Regions from separate parts of the Paenibacillus sp. VCA1 genome, predicted to be linked through region 3. Evidence: riboswitches for the same ligand, from Rfam matches in the RefSeq annotation. Region 3 holds a riboswitch; each other region holds the start of a gene.
The links. A riboswitch is a leader RNA that binds a small molecule or an ion and turns the genes downstream of it on or off. The one in region 3 is predicted to bind cyclic di-GMP.

Region 1 (4,218 bases), on a different contig from region 3:
TCCCTTTAAAGTCTTGCGCGCGTTTTACCGCATTTTCTTTTTCCGTATTGGAAACATCGGGCTTAAACTTCAAAAACACAATATGCTCAAACATTTTTCTCCCTCCAAGGTTGCTGATTATTTTTGACTTTGGAACTGCTGCAATAGGGAAATTTCCTTCATCCATTTCACGAAGTTTTCGGCTACGAGATCAAGGTGCTTTATGGTAGCTTCATCCGTCAGCACGCCCATCTCATTAAACTTCTCATGAACAAGGCCGATGTACACCTCATTTCCCGGTAACAGCGGCGAGGAAATGCCGGATGCAAAGAGAATGTCGCGCAGATGACCCTGCGCTTTTACCGATCCCAACAATCCCATGGAAGACCCTACAATCCATGAGGGCTTCCCGATCATGACTCGATCAACGCGGGATAACCAGTCAATCGCATTCGCCATGACGCCGGGAATGGTTGAATTATACTCGGGAGTGACCCATAAAACGGCGTCGGCAGCAGCGACTTTGCCTTTAAAATCGATAACCGGCTGCGGCGGAGCGGACTCCGTATCCTGATCGTAAAAAGGCAGATCCCGAATATTCAATACATCCAATTGAAAAAGATGCTTATAACGGTTTTGAATATAATAGGCTAACTTCAAGTTAAAGGATTCTTTGCGAATGCTCCCGACAATGGCAGCTACTTTCATTTTCATCACCTCATCATATTGGTTAGAATGGATGGATATGAACAGGCTTTAGCCGATCATCACGGTCTCATCCATACTTGCTATTCTCCCTAAGGAGAACATAGACTAGTGTATATGCACCTAACGAGGCTAGGAAGAGATCTGGTTATCGTAGGATCGGGAATCCTACGTTCATCAATGGATAGGAGGCATGGAGATCATGGCGTACAGATTGGACCGTTATGAGGAATTGTCCCGTTTTTTACGCTCACGCCGGGAACGAATGACCCCTAAGCAAGCGGGATTGCCGGAAACCGGACGCAGACGGACACCCGGGCTGCGCCGCAGCGAGGTCGCTCTGTTGGCAGACGTGGGACTGGATTGGTATACCTACTTGGAACAAGGGCGTCATATCAACGTATCCGCCGAGGTTCTTGATCGAATAGCAGAAGTGCTTCGGCTCGATGAATCGGAACGCAGGCATCTGTATTATCTTGCACGTAAGCAGATCCCCTTAGTCGAAACGAATCCAACCTCTAAGGTAACACCTGAGCTTCAACGTTTTTTGGATAGCCAAAATTTGTCCCCGTCAAATGTGATGGATGCACGTATGAACATTATTGCTTGGAATGAGGCCTATTGCGCGTTGAACGGGGATCTCGCGGCTATGTCTGAAAGGGAGCGGAATTTTGTCTGGATGACGTTTACTTCGCCCCGTTTTCGCTACCTCAAGGGAGACCAATGGGAATTGCATGCGCGGCGGGTCGCCGCAAATTTCCATGCGGGGTATGCGCGGCACGTTGACGACCCCTGGTGGTCTGGTCAATTCGAGGCGTTGTGTCAAGCCAGCAGCGAGTTTCGGGAATTTTGGGACTCCCATGAGATTCTCGATGCCATCGATGCTCCCAAAGCGCTGCAGTGTCCGAATCTCGGGATTTTGAATTTTGATTTTGTTTCATTTCAGCATTTGAACGATACAAATTTGACCGTTTCCATTCATGTTCCCCATCAAGACGGGACGGTGGAAAAAATGCAGCAGCTGTTAATTGATTATCGGGGCCGGCAGTCAGAGTCGCTAGAATCTTCTCAAAGAGTTTAGTATGAGGCATCTTTTGTTAGGTATGAATCAAGGCACCCTGCAGAGGATGCCTTTTGACCAAAAGCCAGAAATGGCGGTGCAGGCATAACCACCTAGCACCGCCATTTCTTTTTTCACTTTCATCAAGCTAGCTTTCTCTTCAAGTGAGCAAAACTACTTTAGGGACAGACTCTTTTGGTTTTATTCTGACAACAGCAGGTTTATTCAGAAAATATTCAGAATTGCCACATATAATGTCAAAAGTAGCTACTAAAGTACTAAAACAGACATCATGAGATACAATTCAACAAAATCGAGGCTAGTTGACTAGCCTATAATTTTGAGGAAGGCTAACAAATAGGAAGTTTTACTGCAAATTTTACATATATACACTCGTACGAAAAGAGCAAACCCGCTTGAAAATCGGGGACGCAAAGCTAAAGGGGCTAAAGGAAGCTAAGTGCCTATGCCAGCCAGCTGCCGAATACGACGGGAAACTCCGTCTACTGGCGCTTGCTATTGGATGGAGTTTTTATTTTCTTAGTTATTCTATTGAAGGAGCCCGTTGCTGTAAGGACTGGCCGTAATTCTTATCGTTTTTGTGCCAATTGACTTCTGCAGCTCGTGTGATCCTGACATAGCATTTTTTAAAAAAGTAACAAAAGAGGTGGACAAGGGTAGCTAAAAGAGTGCATTAAAATAACTTCACACAAGAAAGGAATGATCTATTTGCTAAGCAATAACATTAGTTTACGGAAAATAGGGATGATGTTCCTGATTTTTTCTCTTGTCTTCACGGGTATAGGGGCAAGCTTAGGGACTCCGATCAGTTATGCCGCTTCTTCGGAAGTTTATGTAGCCAGTGGCGGCAATGACACCACTGGGGATGGAACTAAAAAGTTTCCGTATGCCACATTGAGCAAGGCCTATTTAGAGATAAATGACGGAGGAACGATATTTCTCTTGGACAATATCACATTATCCGCACAGAATAATTCATTCCTTGAAATTAATCAGGCAAAGAATATTACGATCACCACGGCTGATGGTGTCGTAAATCCTGCTGTAATTAAACGTGGGACCCCAACTGGTGCCCAAAAGGACACACTAATTAATCTCACAGCGGGCGGGCTAACTTTGAAAAATATTATAATTGACGGTAATTCCGATCCTTCCTGGGGAAGAATAGTGAATGTCGATAGGTCGGGAAAACTGTTCATTACAGAAGGTGCTGTTTTACAAAATAATTACTCGAAGTTTCCTGGAAGTGCAGTCTATCTCATGAGTTCTACTGCAGTTGTAGAAATGACTGGTGGGGAAATTAGAGGTAATTCGTATGCGAGTTCAGGTACGGTTTTGATTGGTGGCGGTACTTTCACTATGACCGGTGGTCTGATTACTGATAATATCGGCGGTGGAGTAGATCTGCAAGCAGGGACGTTCAATCTTTCCGGCGATGCAAGCATAACTGGGAATACAATAGTAGAATCAGGCCAACAAAAGGATCGAAACGTTAATCTGCAAGGCAATACGTTTCTTACCCTAAAGGGCGCATTTACCGGAAAAGCAGGTATTACCGCACAAAATCGTATGACTGCAGGTAGTAAGTTTGGACAAGCAATAGCAGGCGACTTGGCGGGGCTGGAAAATCTGATTGCTGATAACTATCCTCTTTTTGCAGTTTATGGCGTGGGTAATGCTCTGTTGTGGCAATCGTTGCCAACGGTAACGCTGGATCAACCATCCGGAGATAAAGTGTTCATTGGAAAGCCGGAGTTTGCGGGTACAGCGACACCGGGAGCAACAGTTAAGGTTAAAATTGATGATAATATTACGCTCACGGCAACCGCAGATGCCAATGGCAACTGGAGTGTAAAGCCGGATACGGATTTGCCAAATGATATATACAATATTGAAATCACAGCTACCAATTACGATAGAACATCAGCGCCAGTATTGAAGACCTTAGAAGTAGACACAACGCCACCGGCGGTAGCGCTTGAACAGCCGTCCGGAGATAAAGTGTTCACTGGAAAGCCGGAGTTTGCGGGTACAGCGACACCGGGAGCAACGGTTAAGGTTAAGATTAATGACAATATTACCCTCACAACTATTGCAGATGCGAATGGCAACTGGAGCGTAAAGCCGGACACGGATTTGCCTGACGACACTTACAATGTTGAAATTACGGCAACCAAAGACGGTAAAACATCGACGCCAGTATCGAAGACCGTAGAAGTAGACACATTAGCGCCAGCGGTGGCGATGGATCAACCGTCCGGAGAAAAAGTGTTTACTGGAAAGCCGGAGTTTGCGGGTACAGCGACACCGGGAGCGACGGTTACGGTTAAAGTTAATGACAATATTACGCTTACAACTACCGCAGACGCGAATGGCAACTGGAGCGTAAAGCCGGATACGGATTTGCCGAATGGCACTTACAATGTTGAAGTAACCGCGACCAAAGACACTAA
Region 2 (4,218 bases), on a different contig from region 3:
AGCGCCCGGGGTTTCAGCCGATTAATCATGGAACACCTCTCCCTTCATCGCCAGCCAGCGGTAAATGACCATCGCGGCCTCGGCCCGTGTCGATGTCGCTCCCGGATTCAGACGATCCCCGTCGCCCTTGATCAACCCGCTTTGAATCGCGGCCTGTACGGACGGCTTGGCCCAATCCCGAACCGATCCGGCGTCCTTGTATCCTGCAAGGAGATCGCTTTGTTCGTCTTTACGAAGGCCTGCCGCATTCGCCAGCATGACCATCATTTCCGCCCGGGTGATCGGCGCGTTCGGCTTGAACAGGCCGCCTTCATACCCTTGGATCCATCCCGCTGCCGCCGCCTGCTCGACCGAGTCGGCCGCCCAATGCCCCTCAGGGACGTCGCGGAAGGAGCGGCGATTCTCAGACTGCTGCGCATCCAGTCCGGCGGCTTGAACGAGCATCTTGGCGAATTGGGCGCGCGTCACCGGCTGTCCGGGCGCAAACGCTCCGTTTTCCATGCCGTTCACGATCCACCGGGAGGCCAGCACTTCCACTTCCGCTTTCGCCCAATGGCCGTTCATGTCCTTAAAGGATGGCGCATACAGGAAAATGCCGTATAAGCCCGGCTCTTGAACCTTCGCGCGTACCGTTTTCCATAACGCGTCGACCGTTCCCCCGCAATACACCCAGCGTTCCGCGCTTTCGTCAAAGCGGTAAATGCCTGCGCGGTTTGCCGCATCGGCATTTTTCAGCGGCTCATCCAACTGGAAGGTTAGCAAAGCTGATTTCAAAGGTTTCGTGTCTGCGGTCCACTTCCACGCCACGCCGGTCCAGGTCATGCCGCTCGCGAGACGGTCGGACGGAAGGCTGCCGATTTTTTCAAGCGTAATCCGGGTATCGGAAGCGAACGCTCCCTGGCCGAATTCAAGCTGGAACGCTTGTCCCTTCGCCGCCACGCCTCCTTTTGGCCCGATAACGATGCCTTCAGCCGGTATGCTCCCGGTTCCGCTGCCGTTTGCCGGCGTGGCTTCCGTTTTTTCGGTCCGGATAATATCACGGCTAACCAGCGTTCCGTTGTTGACGAATGTCAGCTTCTCCCCGTTAAAGCCGATAAAAGCGGTAGGTTTCGTCAGGCCCAAACTGAAGATTTGCCCGCTTTTCAGATCGGCTGCCCGCATGATCGCCGCATCGCCGGAAGCTTCCAGCCAAACGGCCGTTCCGTGGGAGATACTCATTTCTTTATACTCGCGTTGCCCTTCCTTGGCCGGCTTCGTCAAATCGACCGGCTGCGGGCTGTTGCTGCTTATATCTATGTAGACGTACTTCCCGTTTCCGTCCAAATCTTTTTGTTTCCACAAAATTTCTTCGCCGTTAAATGCAAAACGCTCCACATATTCGGTATATGGCAGGTCGACGATTTTGTTATGTTTGCCCGTGGCGACGTTATATTCGTATAAATCTCCGTCTTCGCCGCCTTTGTAGACAACGCTTCCGTTCTTTATCACAGGATCCCGGCCTCGCCCCAAATCGGTTAACTCTCCAGTTGCCAAGTTGTACAAGGTCATCGTATAGGAAGGAAACGTCTGCCAGACCACGAAATCGCCGTCCGCCAGCGGCGTGCTGTTTTGTCCCGTATTTTTGTTCAGCTTGGTTTCGGTTTTCGTGCTGACATTGTAGCTGTATACGTCCCAGTTCAAATTGTCGTCGGTGCCGCCGTCATTCCGCTTATCGATCCAAACGACGACCGCTTCCCCTTTGCCGTTGATCCCGACGGAAGGAGAATCGGTCAATTTTCCATGGGTCGTGATCGCTTGGCTTTGTCCGGTTTTCGTATTCCCGTAAAAAATTTGCCCTTTCAGCTTGGCGCTGTTTCCGCGCCACACCGCATGTTCGCCCGAAATCCGGATGTTTGCGCCGCTAATCGATAACGGGGACGTTTCGTCCTGGTAGGTGAACACGGTTTCCGCTGAGACCCGCTGCACCTCCGGAATGACTCCCCCCAGCAGTCCTGCCGCAAGCAGAGCTGCCATCCATTTTTTAGTACTACCCCTCATGTTTTTCCTCCTTAAGACAGCAAAAAACCAAGCACCATGAGCAACCCGGCTGTCAGTCCATGAATAGGCTTCATGGAGTAAGACCCGTGGCTTTGCGTCCCCGACTTTCGTACGGGTTTGCCTTTGTTCAAGCACCTGGTTTAGCGCTTTCTGCGTAGTTCTTTGAATCTATTTTTAATCAAGATTATATAAATAGTTACAATAAGTTACAATATGTAATGAAATATATGGTTCTTAGAGACTTAATTTTCGTAATTATGATTTGCATAAATACGAAAATTGGGATGTCTGCTATTTCTAGTCCATTCTTTTAACAGAGAGTAAACAAACTGCAATTTGCCGTGCAGGCCTTCCTGCTAAAAAAAGAGTCGGAAGCCGGAATTTCTTGAAAACTCGCCGTTTATGCAACATTTTGCGTTAACGCCCCGTCTGGAACGATGAAAGGCATGCATCATTTTCCAATGCAAGTTTGGCAAAAGTATTTCGGAAATGAGCAGCCGACTGGTAACCAAAACGTTCGTACAAGCTCACGCATATAGGAGGAATGACAGATGAATAAAATGTACAAAGTGCTCGCGACCGCATCCATTTTGGCTCTGGCAGCCATGCCCGTGGCGGCAAACGCGCAGCAGCTCCCTGCCCAAGCGGTGCAAAAGGAAAACGCCAACAAGCAAACCGACGTTAAAAACGTTCCGGCAACTTGGGGACAAATCACGAATTTCGTGCAAGACAAATCCGATAAATTCATTACCGTGACCGGACGCGGACTCGCGCCGACCGATCAGGACGAAATCATCCTGGCCATTACGCCAAAAACGAAATTCATCGACGCCAAAGGCAAAACCGTTCCTCTGCAAAAAATCATCGACGGGCGCAAAACCGTCAAAGCTTTCTATAGCCCGAACATTACAAAAAGCCTTCCGGCCCGCGGAACCGCGCTGACGCTGGTCGTTCAGGACCAAAGCTTCTCGGCTATCGACGGTAAGGTAACCGAGGTAAGAGACGGCCGCATTTTGGTAAAAGGTACTGACCTTTACAACAAACACGACGAGGAAATTTGGCTGCATTTCGCGGATAAAGCGACGATCATCGATCAAAACCGCAAAGCCATTGCCGCCGGAGACATCAAGGAAGGCATGAGCGTGAGAGCATTTTACGGTCCGGCCGTTGCGATGAGCCTTCCGCCGCAATCCGGAACGAACTACGTGATCGTGAACACCGAAGACACCGGCAGCGGTGAAACCGGAAGTGAGGATCAAGAACTGAAAGCCGGTACGGACGGCATCATCACCAATACGGCGGACGGCAAAGTGACCGTCATCGGCAAGGCCCATGAAAAGGGCGGCGTCAACTACGTCGTTCTCTCCGTCGATGACAAAACCCAAATCGTCGACGAAGACGGGAAGGCACTGACCAAGGATGCCCTGAAGGCGGATACCCGCGTGGACGTTTACTACAGCGACATCATGCTGATGATTTATCCGGCCCAAACCCATGCCGGCAAAATCGTGGTGAAAAAAGCGGAAACGGTCAAGATTGAAGGTACCGTCAAAGCTTCGGATCGCACATCGGCCGATCAAGTCTATGTGAATGTAGGCTCCGATGATTCCATCGACAACGACGTCATTCTGAACATCTCGAAGGATACGACGATCATTCCGACACTGGGCGGCGAAACCGCGCTTCGCGCGGGCACCAAAATCATCGCCTACCATTCTCCGATCATGACCAAGTCGATTCCCGGCATCACAAACGCCGAAGTGGTGATCGTGACGTCCGACAAAGATGCGGTACAGCCTAAATAAAAAAAACGTCTATCGATGTACATCCAAGGCAGCCAGACCGCGTTTAGCTGAAGATTTACTTGCGATATAAGGATGGCGAGTCTCTAGCATATACCTTCTTATATCTAAAAACTTGCCTAAACGCGCCAAAACCCGGCCGATTCTTCTGATGAATCGGCCGGGTTTTTTATGGCCGGACTGTATATGAAAGACCGTATGCAGACATGACCACCGGACGCACGGGCGGGATGTTCGCTTACATTCGACGGGGGTTAGGTGACTTACGGCCGATGCCGGTTCGTACGGCGCTCCCTCAATCCGTCCGCTTCCTTCCGGCGAGAGCGACCGTCATCGGAATGATGAGCATTGTATAAAGTCCGAGCACCGTCATGCTGAG
Region 3 (4,218 bases):
TGGTGGAAAAAGGGAAAATATCTTCAGGACAATTGGCGCTTCTACTATATTCCCTGATGGCCTACGACGGTCTGCTGCTGATTCCCAAAATTGCTGGGGAGGCGGCGGGTCGGGATTTATGGTTGTCGCCCATTTGGTCGCATCTGGCCGGAATATTCTTCGTGCTGGCCATGCTGCGGCTCAACCGCATGTTTCCGGAAGAAACAATTATCGGGTACAGCAAGCGGATTTTTGGAAAAATACTGGGAAAAGCGGCGGGATTTGTCATCATATTTTACGCCGCTTATCTGACAAGCGTTATTTTACGAATTTACAGTGATTTCATTTCCTCCGTCTTTTTGGAGAATACCCCGCCCCTCGTCATCTCGGGAGGTATTATGTTTCTTGTAGCATATGCGGTTAGAGGGGGTGTAGAGGTGCTTGGCCGGTTGGCGCAATTGTTTCTTCCGGTTACCATCGTTGTGTTCGTAATACTGAGCGTTCTCACGATCCCTGAATGGGCCGTATCGAATGCTTTCCCGATCATGGGAAAAGGTCCGGTACCTTCGCTTAAGGGAGCCATCGTTCCATTCACCTGGTTCTCCGGGTATCTTTTGTTGGGATTGTTTTTTCCGTTATTGTCGAGTAAGCGAAGGGCAGCGTTATTCGTAATGGCTGCCTGGTTTGGAGAAATGCTCACACTTGCAGCGTCCGGGCTTGTATCCGTTTTTCTTTTTGGCGAGTATGCCGGTACATTGAACTATCCGTTTATCGAAGTCGTCCGATATATCGGACTCGGTGAATTTTTTCAGCATATCGATGCCTTGCTGTTAGCTGTATGGCTGCCAGGCACGTTTATCGAATTGTCCACTTATCATTACGCAGCCGTGACAGCCATTGCCGAATGGAGCGGACTCAAGGATTACCGGGCGCTCGCCTTGCCGCTTGGACTTTTGTCATTGATCGCGAGCTTATGGGGCCTTTCCAGTGACGTCGAGTTTGAACGTTATTTGTCGACGAGTCACATATGGTTCGATTTCTCGTTGCTTGTGTTCGGGCTGCTCCTCTTCCTGGTAGCATGGATCCGTAGCAAGCTGCAGGCGGCAAAAGGCGGATAGGGCGCTGATGAGAACGCAACATGATTCGGCGAGCAGAACTGTGCAGTTTTTAAAGATTTAATGCCAAAATCCACTTTAACTCATCATCTTAAAATCCTGCGGGAGGCGGTGTGTCTAAACTAAGAATCGATGTGTCCGGTTTGATGGGGGTCGTCCTCAATATAAAACCGGAACTCATCAAGCAGGAATTTTGAGGAAAATGACAAAAACTCAATGGGGCAGCGTAAGAAAATTTCAACTGTTCCATTAAGCTTTTTGTGCTTCATGCAATTATTGCTATGAGTAAAGGTATTGCGGACAATAGTATGATACAGCCAACTTAGCATGTAAACCCATTTTGAGCCTTTGGGTCTGCTGCTTCAAGGTAGAAGTTTTATTATTTCCTTTTGAAAATACATCGAATATACTGTTTATATCCAATCATTTTCATAATGCCGCTTTTGTTTAATAACCCATTATGAAATGGATTCATCAACAAATGAATACAGACTTTTGGGGCAAACCGGTTGAAAAGCCGGGACGCAAAGGCATGGGTCGTCGATTTCGTTCATGGAATACCGATTGCCAGCCTGCATTACATATGTCTCCTAAGCAAACCTCCTTATACAAGGTGGTTTTCTTTTGTTGATCGACAACGATCAAGAGTAGCAGAGAGGGATGAACGAATGAAGAAATCTTTGAAAGTGATGTTAACCGTACAGACTGCGATAACCTTAGGGATGGGCGGTTTATTTGCGCCAGAGCTGCATGCGGATCGTCTTACGGCCAAGGTCCCTTTTGCGGACATGAAATCGCATTGGTCGGCAGACAGCGTTGCTTGGGCGCTCAGCAAAAACATCGTACGCGGCTATGAAGACGGCACGTTCAAACCGAATCAATCGGTAACGCAGGCCGAGTTTTTGTCCATGCTCATACATAGCTACAGACCGGATGCCCAGAACGGTTCTCCCAGATGGGCAGAGCCTTATTACATGCTTGCCGAATCCTTGAATTATCCCGTAAGCTCTTCAGACATCAAAGCACAAAACCAGCCGATTACGCGTCTCCGTGTGGCGGAGCTGATCGCCTCGGCGGAAGGTATGAATTATGAAGGCGATGATGCCATCCGGTTTATGTACGGCAAGGGGCTAGCCAAAGGCGAGGGCGGTCAGCCGACCATCACCAGCTTTAACGGTTCCAAGACGCTGACGCGTGCCGAGGCGGTTCAGTTTATCAAAAACTTGTCGGATCACGGATCAGGTGAAATGCACGCAAGACCGGCAACAAGTTCGGACACGAGCAAGCTGCCGGACATTCCGTTCGGAAATGAAAAGGTCGCAATTGAAACAGGAAAAACTCAAAATCAAAATACAATGATCCCCGTATTAAAGCTGGATGACAAACCCATTGCTTTTAAAACAAAGCCGGTTGTTCAGAACGGAATCGTCTATTTTCCGATTGAAGAAGTATGCGCTGCATTTGGAATAAGTTATCAAGAAAATGCCGACGGCAGGGTGACGACGACAAACGGAATCGAAACGAATACATTCAGAAGCGGCGAAGTCGATTCCTTTATCCATAATAATCCGAAAAATCCGGTTTTAGGGTCCGAAGAGATTCCGCTCGACGGGCAAAACCCGATGAAAAAAATCAACGGCGTCTTTATGATACCGGCGGAGTCTATAGAAAATCTTTGGTTTGCCGTAAATAAGGATGCGAAAAAATATGCCGACATGATGGTTATTGCCAACGGGCAAGAGGATCAAAGCGAATTGAAGTTTTATACCTACAAGCAAAACGTTCTCACATCCTCGGAAAACATGGATGGCACAAACAAGCGTCCGGGCGGTGACGGCGGGTTTGAAGGCGACGGTAAAGTAAACAAAAGCATATGGGTGAAAGAGTATGCTGAGCCAAGCTTGGGGACAAACGTGTACGCCACCTGGAGATGGAGTTACAAAGACGATCTTTTTTACAAATTTAAAGAGGTCAAATTTACCGGGTCGATCGTGAACGGCACCGCCTTAGGCATGTTAGAGTTTAGCGGGGATATAACGTATTACAAGGAAGATGGCCGCGAAGAACAGCTCAAACCCGCGGAATTGCAAGACATAAAGCTGCCTTACAAAAACGGGGACATCCTAATGACATGGAACGACCTGCTGAAGTTGTTTTCAAAACATAACATTATTCTGCCCGATTAATGGTTTACTGCATGGAAAAAGCCGCCTCGATGCGGCTTTTTGAGCATTTATCACGGGGGCAGGAGTCGAAGTTCAATTTTTTAGGATACGATTTACTGTTTATGATTAGAGGATTGATGTAAATTGAAGCGTCATTATGTTTTTATTGTTTTAATACAATATTTCTGTACATATACGTGATTTATTGTTTATAATATTGTAAATAAATCAATTCACAGGAAGGTGACATCCCGTTGCTTGAAGTTTCCATAAATGATTCCGAACGATTGGTTAAGGTAGCGCATGCACTCGGCACGCATACAAGGGTCAATATCATCAAATTGCTGTTGGACAAACCCAATCTCAATATTCTTGAAATTGCCGAAAAGCTGGATATCCCCGTTTCCACTGCCGCCAACAATGTCAAAGTACTGGAAGAGGCCGAATTGATTGTAACAGAACTTCAACCGGCAACTCGAGGGGCTATGAAAGTGTGCAGCCGGAATTTTGACGACGTTCGTCTCATTTTGAATCCGGGTGCTTACGATCCGAATACAACCAAAGTCGTAGAGATGGAAATGCCGATCGGACACTTCAGCAACTTTGACATTGTGCCGACTTGCGGCATGGCAAACACGTCAGGCATGGTATTTCAAGAGGATGAGCCCGTCAATTTCTATCTTCCGGAGAGCAGGACGGCTGAAATCATCTGGTTTCGGAAAGGTTGGATTGAATATCGTTTCCCAAAAAAGCTGCCTGCGGGAGCGCAAATCCATACGCTCGAATTCTCCCTGGAACTTTGCTCGGAAGCTCCGAACTATAATAATGATTGGCCTTCGGAAATTACAGTATGGGTGAACGAGGTTGAGGTTGGCTCGTGGATATCGCCGGGGGATTTTGGCGACCATCGAGGCAGGCTGAACCCGTCGTGGTGGTATGACAACAGCACGCAACACGGT
Region 4 (4,218 bases), on a different contig from region 3:
TACGTCAGGCTTGGCTGTTCCGGGGCATAACCCGGAATGGCAGGAGCAACGATCGTGATGGCTTTGTCCGTCGCGCCTTCCTCGGTTGCGGGAGCTTTAAGTTCCTTGTCCGTGCCTCTTTCCAGATACTTTACGGTTACCGTCTGCTTATCTGCCGTGTAATAGAATGTGTACTCTTGGCCTTCTTTGCCCGTAAAGGTATACTTGTCGCTTGCCTTTTCAGGGGTATACCCAAGCACTTTCTTCGCTTCAAGCTCAATCTGCTTGCCTTTGAGTCCCGTTACGTCGGTTGGCTCAGCCAGCGCTTTATTCGTCTCTTTGTCCAAATACTTGACCGTTACGTGCTGCGCTACCGCCTCCATGAATCCGAACCATACCGTCGGGGTCGGCTCTTTCATGGTCAGTTTCACGCTGGTAGGGTCGTCACCTGCTTCGAGCTGGTAACCTTCAATAGTCGGTGCATCCACAGAATACGTATTGCCGATGTCCAGCGCTTCTTTGCCATCCTGCGCGAAAGCACCGCTATAAAGCTGCTGTGCAAGCTCCGGTCTTTCGACCACCACACCCTCGGCATTAACCGGCTGACCGTCCGCATTTACCCGATAACCTTTGACGGTGATCGAGCCCTTGCCGTAACTTACTTGGGGAACCACGAAGTTCTTCTTCACGTTGTTCCCATGGATGTCGGTATAGTCAATCGTTGTTGTTCCATTCGTTGGATACAGCGTATTTGGATCTGGATGTTTCGATTGATCCATTTTGACCCTGTAGGTCAGCGTAGCCGGAGAGCCTTCAATGATGTTTCCGGCGTCCCATTTAAAGGTTTCGGTCTTGTCGTCCCATGTAATGGTTCCTTGCGAAACCGTCGGTTTGCCGACCAAGTCGAACATGTCGCCCATAGGGTCGGTAACGATTGCTTTCTGGGCAGCGTAAGCGATCTGTCCGGACAGCTCGGAGAACACCTTGCCCAAATCCGCGCTGTTGGATGAATAATAGCCTTTATTTTGAACATTATTCAGCACGTATTTGGCATCTGGATCATTCCCGACTTCAAGGCCGATCGAATAAATGCCGATGCCGCCGTCCCAAGCGAGTTTTGCTTCGGATAAAGCGGCGATGCCGTTGTCTTCCACTTTCTTGCCGTCGACGGTATATACCTCGCCGCCCCAGCCCAAAAAGCCTTTATCCAGCGCATATTTCGAGCCGTTTCCGAGAACATCACCGTTATAGCCGAAATCATACAAAGTAAAGTTGTACTTCTTTTCCGGCCAATTGTATGCTGCGGCATGCGATGCCTTGTAGCTGTAAGTTGGTGCGCCGTCGCTCAACAACACGATGACTTTGTTTTGCGCCTGACTTCCGGCCAACATCCCGCGCGCTTTATTTAAACCCGCCTGGATGTTGGTGCCTTCATTGCTGACTGTGATTGCATCGATCACTTTCTTTAAGCTGTCTTTCTGACCATATCCTGCGAAAGAGGATTTCTCGCTTGCCGTCTTATCGAAAGTCACAACCGCGATTCTCGTCGTCGAATCTTTAATCAGCAGATTGTCGACGAACTTGTTCGCCGCAGTCTTTGCATTGGTCATCCGCTTTGATTGATCCATACTTCCGGAGCGGTCGATGACCAGCACGACATCCGAAGTCGTTTTAATGTTCTTCCCTTCGACGGTCAGCGTAATGTCCCACTGACCTTGCCCTGCTGGATCAGCCTTCTTAGTCAAATTGACTGCTCCGGGGTTGGGCCATATGAGATCGTTCGCTGCTGCGTATGTGGAGTTCAGGAATAGATTGCCCGGCAGGAATCCCAGGAACATCGACAATATGCACAGCCACGATACTACGAGTTTTAAGCCCCGCTTCATTTTCTCCTCCTTGGCTCTATTTGGATTGGTTCCCCGGAACACGAAAAAGCCCGGCTGCATCAACGAATGTGAAATGCAACCGGACGATCATAAGTCACGTGGACTGTTAGACTCCAAGGCTTTGCGACCTAATCTTTCGATTAGTGTGCCAAAGATATAAAATTGTCGTCATTGCAGATATACATAACGAACGGCGCCCATGTCCTTGGATTTGCCAAAAGTTAGTATATTAGAACTATTGACCAATATATACCTAACGAAATTACGTTGTCAATTACTTGGATGTGCACTTTCAAAAAATATTTTTTCAGGCCCCCTTCGCGTTCATTGATTTGGCACTCAAAGCGAGTCTAACTTCCGGGTATCGAAATTCGGGCATAAAAACCAGCATCGACTCGTTCATTGTAGCATGGACTTCTTTCATCCCCGTCTCAAATCCGTCTCATTTTTTTCAAACGACAAGTTTTGCCTTTTTGCGCATCTTACCCCGGCTCCGGACCTCCGTTCCGAAGCTGTGCCGCCAGCACGCGCGCAAAATTGGCAACGGCTTTTTTCAAATGGCGGTAAAAGGTGGCCCGGCTCATGCTGCATTCGAACGCCGCGGCTTCCGGATTGCCGGCATGCTGCCAATAAGCGGCGTACAAAAGGAAGACGTACTCCTTGGTCGACCCGTATTCGTCGGGCGTTTTCAAGAACCGGAGCATCCATCGCTGGAGCTCGACTCCGCTATCCACGCCGGGAAACATGCCGATATAATTCTCCAGTTCGACCGGATCATGAAGCGACAGAAGGATTTTTCGCAATTGCCTTTCTTGATCCTCCGGGTTTAATGCGTGAAATACTTCCGCAAAAAGGGGCCCTCTTTCCGCGCTCCCTTTAAAAAACGAAAGCACCCAATCCCCGAAATTATCCGCGCGGAAGTCAAGCTCCAATATATGCGCCTCCGCCCAGGATACGTCGCAATTCCGGGTTGCCGTCGGCCGCATGCGGAATCCGATGCCGCGCAGCTGCTGTTTCAGAACATCGTTCGTGGCTATAAGAACGGCGCGGCTGCCGTCGCCAAGCAGGGACAAATGGCCGAGCATAAGAAGCCCGATAATCTCTTCCCGTGAATACCCCGGTATGGCATTCGTGGCAGCGGCCAGCACAGGGTAATACGTATCCGCTTTGTCAGGCTCGCAGTTCCATTCCTCTTCCGGAAAGCATTCCGACAATTCGTGGGGAAAATAACGTTGGAGAAGCGTCCCCGTTTCATCATAAACGAGCATGATGATAAACATGCCCGCAGGCTTTCCCCGGTCGTCGCGCACGATCGCGATGCTCTCGGGAAAACGGACGGCCAGCTCGTCCAAAAACTCGTGATAGGTTCTGTGCATCGGCGGATCGATGCTGTAGGCGCACCATTCTTCAAGCATCTTGTGGAGATCAGGCAGGTCGGCGGCCGCAGGCTGCTCAAGAGGGGGGATCGAATCGCCCGAAAAATCGGCGTACCCCCTATCCGGCGACAACAAATCTTTGCTCAGCAGAAGCATTTGCGACGCGATGCCGCGGCGCTGCTTGCGGTCCGCCTGCTGAAGCCTCCGATGCAGCAGCTGCGCCGCGGAGCATTGCAACTCCCGCAGCCGCTCCGGTTCACGTTGGCGAAAATCCCTTAGCAGATGCATTCTCGCCACGTCGTGCAGCCCGAGTCCCCCTGTCCCGGAACGGATGAAGGATAACCCCGCGAGCTCGCGGAACTGCTGCAAAGTAACTTCCCTGCCCGTCAAACGGGACAGCATTTCCTGGTTGGCTTCGGGCAGAACCGTTAGGACGTCCACCATCGGCTGCAGCTTCTCCGAAGCCAGCTCGCGAAGCACGCGGGCGCTGATGGACTGCGATATGATTTGCTTCTCGGGACCGAAGGCATGATCTTTGATGGCCGCTTCCACGGACAAAGCCAAAGCCAGCGGATGGCCATCGCTAATCCTCGCCAGCCTCCCGATCGCTTCATCCGGAAAAGTCCCGAAAGATTGGATATAGTCGATCATTTCCTCGTTCGTAAAATGCGAAAGCTGGAACTCCGTCAGTCTCGGCCCCCATACGGGATGGGTAATCCATGACAAAGGCAAGCGCGGCCGCGACGCGAGCAGAACCGCCACGCCCGCCGAAGGCAGTTTGGGCAAAAAAGCCTCCAGCAGCCAGCCTTCCAGCAGTGAAAGTTCCTCGAAGTTGTCTATAAACAACATAACCCGGCTGAGGACTCCGGATTTCGACAATATTTGCAGAGGGTTGGAACCGGCCGGCTCCAGCTGTTCCAGCGAGACGGCGGCCGACAAATTTTCCAAAAAGGACGCCGGCGTAGGCGTAAACGAGC

Region 1: another riboswitch for cyclic di-GMP. It lies ahead of RJP21_RS08585 (Ig-like domain-containing protein); the one in region 3 lies ahead of RJP21_RS18260 (S-layer homology domain-containing protein).
Region 2: another riboswitch for cyclic di-GMP. It lies ahead of RJP21_RS01580 (S-layer homology domain-containing protein); the one in region 3 lies ahead of RJP21_RS18260 (S-layer homology domain-containing protein).
Region 4: another riboswitch for cyclic di-GMP. It lies ahead of RJP21_RS00570 (MucBP domain-containing protein); the one in region 3 lies ahead of RJP21_RS18260 (S-layer homology domain-containing protein).

What each region holds. Positions count from the first base shown of each region.
Region 1 covers NZ_JAVLSX010000003.1:449,604-453,821, reverse strand. Annotated here, with positions in the region: gene RJP21_RS08600 (Dabb family protein) at 1-94, opposite strand, end outside; gene RJP21_RS08595 (NADPH-dependent FMN reductase) at 118-687, opposite strand; gene RJP21_RS08590 (helix-turn-helix transcriptional regulator) at 887-1,765, shown strand; cyclic di-GMP riboswitch class I at 2,140-2,229, shown strand; gene RJP21_RS08585 (Ig-like domain-containing protein) at 2,510-4,218, shown strand, end outside.
Region 2 covers NZ_JAVLSX010000001.1:382,440-386,657, reverse strand. Annotated here, with positions in the region: gene RJP21_RS01585 (DUF6531 domain-containing protein) at 1-29, opposite strand, end outside; gene RJP21_RS01580 (S-layer homology domain-containing protein) at 22-2,037, opposite strand; cyclic di-GMP riboswitch class I at 2,074-2,169, opposite strand; gene RJP21_RS01575 (peptidase) at 2,589-3,842, shown strand; gene RJP21_RS01570 (MFS transporter) at 4,135-4,218, opposite strand, start outside.
Region 3 covers NZ_JAVLSX010000007.1:351,283-355,500, reverse strand. Annotated here, with positions in the region: gene RJP21_RS18265 (GerAB/ArcD/ProY family transporter) at 1-1,097, shown strand, start outside; cyclic di-GMP riboswitch class I at 1,584-1,674, shown strand; gene RJP21_RS18260 (S-layer homology domain-containing protein) at 1,763-3,280, shown strand; gene RJP21_RS18255 (ArsR/SmtB family transcription factor) at 3,514-4,218, shown strand, end outside.
Region 4 covers NZ_JAVLSX010000001.1:120,231-124,448, reverse strand. Annotated here, with positions in the region: gene RJP21_RS00570 (MucBP domain-containing protein) at 1-1,865, opposite strand, end outside; cyclic di-GMP riboswitch class I at 1,937-2,025, opposite strand; gene RJP21_RS00565 (hypothetical protein) at 2,348-4,218, opposite strand, start outside.